Regions from separate parts of the Geobacillus thermopakistaniensis genome, predicted to be linked through region 3. Evidence: predicted binding sites of a transcription regulator. Region 3 holds the regulator's gene; each other region holds the start of a gene.
What was found. The regulator Rex, encoded in region 3, represses fermentation and respiration genes when NADH is low (regulators of the CRP and FNR family bind a similar motif). The targets are predictions, from matches to a motif close to TTGTGAAATATTTCACAA.
Positions count from the first base shown of each region.

Region 1 (3,147 bases), on a different contig from region 3:
CAAAATAAGCTGATCGTCGCCCATGTGTTGGCCCACAGCGACTTTTTCAAAAACAACGTACGCTTCAGCAACACGAAGCGCGATATGGTGGAAAGCATGGCGGCGACAGCGGAGCGGATCAAGCATTATGAACATCAATACGGAAAATTGGAAGTGGAAAAATTTTTGGATGCCGTCTTGGCCATTCAGGAGCATATCGATCCCTCGCTCCTGCGGCCAAAGCTGTCATGGACGTGGGAAGATACGGAAGTGTACGAAGAGGAGGAGCCTCCGAAAACATCGACGCCGTACGACGATTTATGGTCGCTTGACGAGCGAAACAAACTGAAAACGCCGCCGCGAAAAAAACGGCGCAAGTTTCCGCCGCAACCGGAAAAAGATGTGCTATTGTTCATTGAAGAATACAGCCGCGAACTGGAGGATTGGCAACGCGACATTTTAACGATGATGCGCGAGGAAATGCTTTATTTTTGGCCGCAGCTGGAGACGAAAATCATGAACGAAGGATGGGCGACGTATTGGCATCAGCGCATTTTGCGCGAGATGGATTTGACGAGCGATGAGGCGATTGAATTTGCGAAACTGAACGCCAACGTCGTGCAACCGTCGCGCACTGGCATCAATCCGTATTATTTAGGACTGAAAATTTTTGAAGACATTGAAGAGCGGTGGAATAATCCGACTGAGGAGATGAAAAAATACGGCGTCAAGCCGGGGTCGGGGAGGGCGAAAATTTTTGAAGTGCGCGAACTCGAATCCGACATTTCGTTTTTGCGCAACTATTTAACGAAAGAGCTCGTCATGCGCGAAGATATGTATTTGTTCCAAAAACAGGGGAAAGAATATAAAATCGTCGACAAAAACTGGGAGCATATCCGCGACCAACTCGTCAGCATGCGGGTAAACGGCGGATTCCCGTATATCACGGTCAATGACGGCGATTATATGCGCAACGGAGAGTTGTATTTGAAGCATTGGTATGAAGGAATCGAACTCGATCTGAAGTATTTAGAAAAAGTGCTCCCATACATTTATCAGTTGTGGGGCCGTCCGGTCCATATGGAGACGGTCGTCGAGGAAAAGCCGATGTTGTTTACGTATGACGGGAAAACGGTGCATCGGAAATATTTATAACATGAGGGCAGGGATCTCCTGCTTTTTTTGTTTGTCACGATGAATATGTGAAAAATGACACAAATTATTCGAAATCATGCCGGATAGCGTCCCCGATTTTATGAAATAATATGAAGTGGATAATTTGTGATGGTTGTCACAAATTCTTCACCACTGTTTGTTCGCCCGGGGGGATGGATATGTGGAAGCGGCATGAAAAAACGCTTGTGTTCGTTAGCTTTGCTGTTGCGGCTGTTGTCTTGCTTTCCTTGATTGGCCGCTTGTTTTCATAAGGGGGGGATGAATCGTGAACGGTTACGATCCGGTGCTGCTTAGCCGTATTTTGACGGGATTGACACTGACGGTCCACATCATTTATGCCACGATCGGCGTCGGGATTCCACTGATGATCGCCATTGCCCAGTGGGTTGGGATTCGCAAAAATGATATGCATTACATCTTACTCGCTCGCCGCTGGACGCGCGGTTTTGTCATCACCGTAGCGGTCGGCGTGGTGACAGGAACAGCGATCGGCTTGCAGCTGTCGCTTTTATGGCCGAACTTTATGCAGCTGGCTGGCCAAGTGATCAGCTTGCCGCTGTTCATGGAGACGTTCGCCTTCTTTTTTGAAGCCATTTTCCTCGGCATTTATTTGTATACATGGGATCGGTTCGAAAATCAGAAAAAACATTTGCTTTTGCTTATCCCGGTGGCAATTGGGTCTTCAGCATCAGCCATGTTTATTACGATGGTGAACGCGTTTATGAATACGCCGCAAGGGTTTGAATTTAAAAACGGCGAGCTTGTCAACATCGATCCAATCGCGGCTATGTTCAACCCAGCGATGCCGACGAAAGTCGCCCATGTGCTGGCGACTTCGTATATGACGTCAGCATTCGTGCTTGCTTCGATCGCCGCTTGGCATTTATGGAAAGGCAATCGTCACATTTATCATCGCAAGGCACTTCATTTAATGATGAAAACAGCTTTTATTTTTTCGGTAGCCAGTGCATTGATTGGCGACTTATCGGGCAAATTTTTAGCCGAATACCAGCCAGAAAAGCTGGCGGCTGCTGAATGGCATTTTGAAACGAGCTCCCATGCACCGTTGATCCTGTTCGGCGCGCTCCAAGAAGACGGGGAAGTGAAATATGCCTTGGAAATTCCATATGCCCTTAGCATTTTGGCCCATAACCATCCCGCTGCGGTTGTGACCGGACTGAACGAAGTTCCGGAAGATGAACGCCCACCACTGTACATTCATTACTTATTCGATGTGATGGTCACGATCGGGGTGTTTTTAATGGTTGTCGCAGCCGCGTATTGGCTCGGATCGATTTTCCGCTGGAAGTGGACGGCGAAAAAGTGGTTTTTTGGACTGCTGGTGGCGGGAGGGCCGCTGGCGATGGCTGCGATTGAGGCGGGATGGTACTTAGCGGAAGTCGGGCGGCAGCCGTGGATTTTGCGCGGCTATATGAAAACGGCGGAAGGAGCGACATCGTCGGCGCATGTGGATACGATGCTTGTGTTGTTTTGCCTTTTGTATATGGTGTTAGTAATTGCGAGCGCAACAGTGCTCATCCGTATGTTCCGCCGCAACCCGGTTGAACGGGAGCTGGCAGAGCGGGCCAATAACGGGGAGGTGGCGCCATGACGCTCGAAGTCATTGGCATTTCGGTGTTATGGCTGTTTTTGTTCGGGTACATTATCGTTGCCTCGATTGATTTCGGGGCTGGGTTTTTCAGCGCCTATAGCCATTGGGCAAACAAACAGCATATTTTGCACCGCATCATTCAGCGCTATCTTTCCCCTGTATGGGAAGTGACGAACGTCTTTCTTGTCTTTTTCTTTGTCGGCATTGTCGGCTTTTTTCCGAAAACGGCGTATTATTACGGTTCTATTTTGCTTGTCCCGGCGAGCATCTCCATCATTTTGTTAGCTATTCGCGGCTCGTACTATGCGTTTCATACGTATGGGGGGACGGAACGGAACTGGTATTTAATCGCTTATGGATTGACGGGGTTGTTTATTCCG
Region 1 covers NZ_AYSF01000078.1:66,509-69,655, forward strand. The annotation lists gene T260_RS124610 (SpoVR family protein) at 1-1,134, shown strand, start outside; gene T260_RS124605 (cytochrome ubiquinol oxidase subunit I) at 1,421-2,767, shown strand; gene T260_RS124600 (cytochrome d ubiquinol oxidase subunit II) at 2,764-3,147, shown strand, end outside.
Region 1: the regulator Rex is predicted to act here: its motif matches at 1,180-1,197, upstream of T260_RS124605 (cytochrome ubiquinol oxidase subunit I).

Region 2 (3,147 bases), on a different contig from region 3:
GCTCCGTCAAAAGACTTTGTTGACGTGATGCCGGGCAAATCGGGGACATTCACCTATCCGGCGAACAACCCGGGTGTGTTTATGTACCATTGCGGCACAAAACCGGTGTTGCAGCATATCGCCAACGGCATGCATGGTGTGATCATCGTCAAACCGAAAAACGGCTATCCGACCGATAAGGAAGTCGACCGTGAATATGTACTCGTTCAAAATGAGTGGTATAAATATAACGATATGAACGATTTCCAAAACGGTGTGCCAAGCTATGTCGTTTTCTCGACGAAAGCCTTGAAGCCCGGTGATCCGAATACGAACGGCGATACGTTTACGCTGAAAGAAAAACCGTTGCTCGCGAAAGTCGGCGAGAAAATCCGCCTCTATGTCAACAACGTCGGCCCGAACGAAGTAAGCTCGTTCCACGTTGTCGGGACGGTGTTGGATGATGTATACCTTGACGGCAACCCGAATAACCATCTGAAAGGGATGCAAACGGTGATGCTTCCGGCAAGCGGCGGTGCGGTCGTCGAATTTACGGTCACCAAACCGGGAACATACCCGATCGTCACTCATCAGTTTAACCATGCACAAAAAGGAGCCGTCGCCATGCTGAAAGTGACCGAAACGGGCGAAGACGACGGCTCAGAAACAAGCGGACATTAATGTTTCCCCATTTCCCTAAACGGGAGATAGCCGCCTAAAGTCCTATAGCTCTTATTATACGGCGGTGAAAAGAAAAAGAAGTGATTCGCATCACAACCAAAAAAAGAAAAAGAGAGCGTCCGACAGGCCGCGAACAACGGTCGATCGGGCGCTTTTCCAATTCAAGCGATTTTCTCGGAATGTTCTTCGGTTTCGGAAGTGCGGCTTTTTTCATCGGATATGACCCGGCCGCTTCCTGACGGAAAAGATGAGCGGGGACTTCCACCGTCACCGGACCGGGCCTGCCATGGAGCGCGATTTCGTAAGCGTGCTGAATAGCAGATGGAATATCATTGATCTCGTTTACTTGCAAATGGTATTTTGTCACTGGCGTACAAAGACTCAAAATATCGAGATCGGGAGCGTATAAATGCTCTTCCGGTGAAGGCCGCCCAATAATGGCAAGCAGCGGTACAGAATCGCTTAATGCTGCGGCGATTCCGGTAATGCTGTTTGTGACTCCCGCCCCGATGATCGCCACGCCGAGTCTTCCTGAAGCGCGGGCACAGCCGTCCGCGGCATGAACAGCCGCCTGTTCATGTTTCATTTCGATTATGATAGGCAAGGACAAGAGTCTAGCACATGACGGACAGGCAACGTGCTTTCGTGGCAGCAGCCAAACACGTGGGTGATCCCTTGAACGGCTAGCGATTCGATAAGTACATCGGCTCCAAGGCGTGTGGGAGGATGAACCATTTTGTCACCTTCTTTTTAATTTAAACAACTCATGTGTGCAATGTATGTGAATATCGTCACATGGAAGCACAAGGAACATCTTTTTCTCGTTTCTGCATAATCCATTCGTTGTTTGGAAATTATAGGGGAATAGAGGGAATCGGTGCAAATAAAGGAAGCGAGATGATGAAATGAGCGGACCGTCACTAAGAAAATTGGAAGCGCATCGTTCTATTCATCATGGCGCCTTTGCCGAAGCGAAGCGCCTAACTGAACTGTTGGAAACATTATATACCGATGGGCGTTGTGAGCATGCCGCTGAAGTGGCGGATGCCCTTGTAGAGCACTGGGAAACACGGATCATCGCCCATGCGGAAGCAGAAGAAGAAGGCTTTTACCGCGAAAAGGCAAAAGAGAGAGGGGAGTTGGCTGAAACGATCACCCAGCTCAAGCGCGACCACGACATGATGAGAACGTTGATTGCTGAAATTAGGCAGCGGTTGCCCGGGCAAATCGATCGCGAGGTGTTGACCCGCTTTCACACGCTGCTTCATATCAACCGCATCCATAGCACGGATGAAGAGGCGTTGCTTTTTTAATTGAAAGGCAAAGAAAGGAGAGGCAAAACGGAATGAACGAAAAACCTGCTCCGCTTTTGCGCAAACTGAAGTATTTCGGTCGGTCGGAAAAAATCGCCGGCCACGCTGAGTTGTCGCCATACGGGAGGGACGTAGAGAAAACATACCGCCGCCGCTGGCAACATGATAAAGTGGTTCGTACAACCCATGGAGTCAATTGCACAGGTTCGTGCAGCTGGAAAGTGCATGTGAAAGACGGCATAATCGCATGGGAGACGCAGCAAACCGACTACCCGACAACAGGCCCCGATATGCCGGAGTATGAGCCGCGCGGCTGTCCGAGGGGAGCGAGTTTTTCCTGGTATACATACAGCCCGCTTCGCGTCCGCTATCCTTATGTGCGCGGGGCGCTGTTGCGGCTTTGGAAAGAAGCGCTGCAACAAGAAGGTGATCCCGTAGCCGCGTGGAAGTCGATTGTCGAAGATCCGGAAAAAGCGAAACGGTATAAACGCGCCCGTGGAAAAGGCGGGTTCGTGCGGGCGAAATGGGATGACGTTTATACGATGATCGCCGCGTCACTGATGTATACGATTCAAACGTACGGGCCGGATCGCATTTTTGGGTTTTCACCAATTCCGGCGATGTCGATGGTCAGCTATGCGGCCGGGGCACGGTTTTTGAATTTGATCGGCGGCGCCTTGCTCAGCTTTTATGACTGGTATGCCGATTTGCCGCCGGCTTCTCCGCAAATATGGGGGGAACAGACAGACGTCCCGGAAAGTTCAGACTGGTTTAACTCAAGCTACATGATTGTCTGGGGATCGAACTTGCCGCAAACGCGCACCCCGGATGCCCATTTTTACGTTGAGGTGCGCTACCGGGGGACAAAAGTCGTCGCTATTAGCCCTGACTATGCCGAATTTGTGAAGTTTGCCGACAACTGGCTGCCGGTGCAGCCGGGAATGGACGGAGCGTTGGCAATGGCGATGACCCACGTCATTTTAAAAGAGTTTTATGTCGATCAATCCGCTGATTATTTTTCTGATTATGTTAAAAAATACACCGATTTGCCCTTTTTAGTCATGCTGAACAAACAGGGGGATCGTTATACCGCCGGCCGCTTTTTGCGGGCGAGCGACCTTGGCATGCCGCTTCAGTATGCGGAATGGAAAACGATTGTTTGGGATGAGCAATC
Region 2 covers NZ_AYSF01000039.1:10,816-13,962, forward strand. The annotation lists gene T260_RS131545 (multicopper oxidase domain-containing protein) at 1-660, shown strand, start outside; gene T260_RS1000000138705 (thiamine pyrophosphate-binding protein) at 695-1,246, opposite strand; gene T260_RS131540 (hemerythrin domain-containing protein) at 1,566-1,973, shown strand; gene T260_RS131535 (nitrate reductase subunit alpha) at 2,006-3,147, shown strand, end outside.
Region 2: the regulator Rex is predicted to act here: its motif matches at 1,440-1,457, upstream of T260_RS131540 (hemerythrin domain-containing protein).

Region 3 (3,147 bases):
GCCGGCTTTGCGCCCGTTTGGCCGTCGAGGCACGGGCGATGTTGCGCTGGATGAAGTCTTGGAGTCGGGCGATTTCTTCTTGCTGTTTCTCGTACCGTCTTAACTCTTGTTCGTATTGCTCGGCCCGCAACTCCAAATAGCGGCTGTAGTTGCCGGCATAGTGTTTGAGCGTGGCATTCGACAGTTCGTATACGTCAGTGACGATTTTGTCTAAAAAGTAGCGGTCGTGGGAAACAACCAGGACGGCACCGGGATAGGCTTGCAAGTACTGCTCCAGCCAAGAGAGCGTCTCAAGATCCAAATGGTTCGTCGGCTCGTCCAAAATCAATAAATCCGGCTTGGACAACAGCAATTTCCCAAGGGCAAGACGCGTCCGCTGTCCGCCGCTTAACGACGAGATCGGCGTTGTTTTATAATCATATGAGGAAAACTGCAGCCCGTGCAAAACGGAGCGGATATCGGCTTCGTATTGGTAGCCGCCTTGTTCTTTGTATTGTTCTTGCAGCTCGTCATACGTTTTCAGCGTTTTTTCATAGCGAGCTGGATCGGCGAGTACGTCTGGGTCGCCGAGTTGCATGCTGAGTTCGGCGAGCTGTTTTTCGAGTCCTAGAAGCGGGGTGAATACCTCAAGCATTTCGTCCCAAATGGAACGCGGCGAGTCGAGCCCGCTGTTTTGCGCCAAATAGCCGATTTTGATATGGTTTGGTTTGATGATTTTGCCGCTGTCGAAAGAGAGTTCACCGGCGATGATTTTCAACAATGTCGATTTTCCCGCTCCGTTGCGGCCGACAAGGGCAATTCGGTCGTGGGACTGTATTTCTAGTTTTATATTCGATAAAATAAGGTCAGCGCCGAAATATTTCGTGAGCCCGTGCACTTGCAAAATGATCATGTCATTTCACCTCGCGAATAGTTTAACGTAAGTCGCGAAAACGGTCAAAGACGAATGATGAAAAATCGTGTATAGTGTATAAATGGAGGAGATTGTATTGTCATCGTTCACTCATTTCAATGAACAAGGGCGCGCGAAAATGGTTGATATTACGCACAAAGAAGATACTGTGCGAGTGGCTGTGGCGCAAACGAGCGTGACTGTCAGCCGGGAAATTTACGAAAAAATGACGAGCAATGCGATCGAGAAAGGGGATGTGCTCGCCGTCGCTCAAGTGGCGGGGGTGATGGCGGCGAAGAAGACAGCTGACCTTATTCCAATGTGTCACCCGCTTATGTTAAAGGGTGTGGACATTGCTTTTGCTTGGGAAAACGATGGAGAAGCGCATAAGCTCGTCATCACGGCAACGGTGAAAACGAAAGGGAGCACAGGAGTGGAAATGGAAGCGCTGACGGCCGCTTCGGTCTGTGCGTTGACGGTGTACGATATGTGCAAGGCGCTTGATAAAGGAATGGTCATCGGTCCGACGTATTTGGTCGAAAAAACGGGCGGGAAGTCTGGCCATTACCGACGGAAAACCGATTAGCTAGGGGATGAGATCATGAGCAACGAACAACCGAAAATTCCGCAGGCAACCGCCAAACGGCTGCCGCTTTACTATCGGTTTTTGAAAAACTTGCACGCTTCCGGCAAGCAACGCGTCTCCTCTGCCGAGTTGAGCGAGGCGGTGAAAGTCGATCCGGCGACGATCCGCCGCGATTTCTCCTATTTTGGCGCGCTTGGTAAAAAGGGATACGGGTATAATGTCAATTATTTGTTGTCGTTTTTCCGCCGGACGCTTGAAGAGGATGAGGTGACCGAAGTCGCCTTGTTTGGCGTCGGCAATTTAGGCACCGCCTTTTTAAACTATAATTTTTCGAAAAACAACAATACGAAAATCGTGATGGCGTTTGATGTCGATGAGCGGAAAGTAGGAACGACAGTCGGCGGGGTGCCGGTCTATCATCTCGATGAGTTGGAGGAGCGGCTTCACGAAAACATCCCGGTCGCCATTTTAACCGTGCCGGCCGCCGCGGCTCAAGCGCTGACCGACCGCCTTGTCGCCCAAGGAATTAAAGGCATTTTAAACTTTACTCCGGCGCGGTTGAACGTGCCGAACCATATTCGCGTCCATCATATCGATTTAGCCATTGAGCTGCAGTCGCTCGTCTATTTTTTGAAAAACTATCCATCGCCATCGTAAAAGGAGAGAACAACACATGAAATATTTGTTGCTCGTTGCTGTGATTTTGTTGCTGTTTGGCACGAAAAAGCTGCCAGAATTAGGGCGGTCGTTCGGCCAGTCGCTTCGCGAGTTTAAAGACGCCACAAAAGGGCTCGCTGATGACGAAGAAACGAAAACCGACCGATGACAAGGCAGGATGGAGAAACAATGAATGACAAAGAAATGTCGGTGTATGAGCATCTGGGTGAACTGCGAAAACGGCTCATCATCGTGCTCATCTTTTTTGCTGCGGCGCTTGTCGTTAGTTTCTTTTTTGTCGATGATGTCATTTTGTATTTGCAGCGAACGGCCGAGGCGAAGCATTTGACCATGAACGCCTTCCGCCTCACCGATCCGATTAAAGTGTATTTTCAGTTTGCCTTTGTCATCGCAGCTGTGCTGTCGGCTCCGGTGCTGTTGTATCAAATTTGGGCGTTTGTAAGCCCCGGTCTGTATGAAAAAGAGCGGAAAGTGACGTTAAGCTATATCCCGGCGTCGATCGTTCTTTTTTTAGCAGGCGTCAGCTTCGCTTATTTCGTCTTGTTTCCGTTTGTCGTTCGATTTATGAGCCAGCTGGCTGACCAACTAGGGGTTCAACAAATGATCGGCATTAATGAATATTTTCAGTTTTTGCTTCAGCTCGTGCTGCCGTTTGGCATCGTATTTCAGCTTCCGATTGTTGTGCTGTTTTTCACCCGCTTAGGGCTTATTACGCCGCAGCTTCTTGTTCGCATCCGCAAGTATGCGTATTTAGCGCTGCTTATTTTAGCGGCGGTCATTACGCCGCCGGATGTGTTGTCGCAAGTGATCGTCATGATTCCACTCACCATTTTGTATGAAGGAAGCATTTGGGTGGCGCGCATCGGCTATCGGAAAGCGCAGCGAGCAGTCGAGCAGGAAGGCAATGAGTGAGGCGGGACGAAAAACATTGAGAGGAAAGCGAGCAAGGCCGGGCCAAACGAAGGGGCTGTCTCAAAAGCCGCAAAACAGA
Region 3 covers NZ_AYSF01000051.1:4,294-7,440, forward strand. The annotation lists gene T260_RS128920 (ABC-F family ATP-binding cassette domain-containing protein) at 1-892, opposite strand, end outside; gene moaC (cyclic pyranopterin monophosphate synthase MoaC) at 990-1,478, shown strand; gene T260_RS128910 (redox-sensing transcriptional repressor Rex) at 1,494-2,135, shown strand; gene tatA (twin-arginine translocase TatA/TatE family subunit) at 2,152-2,304, shown strand; gene tatC (twin-arginine translocase subunit TatC) at 2,325-3,068, shown strand.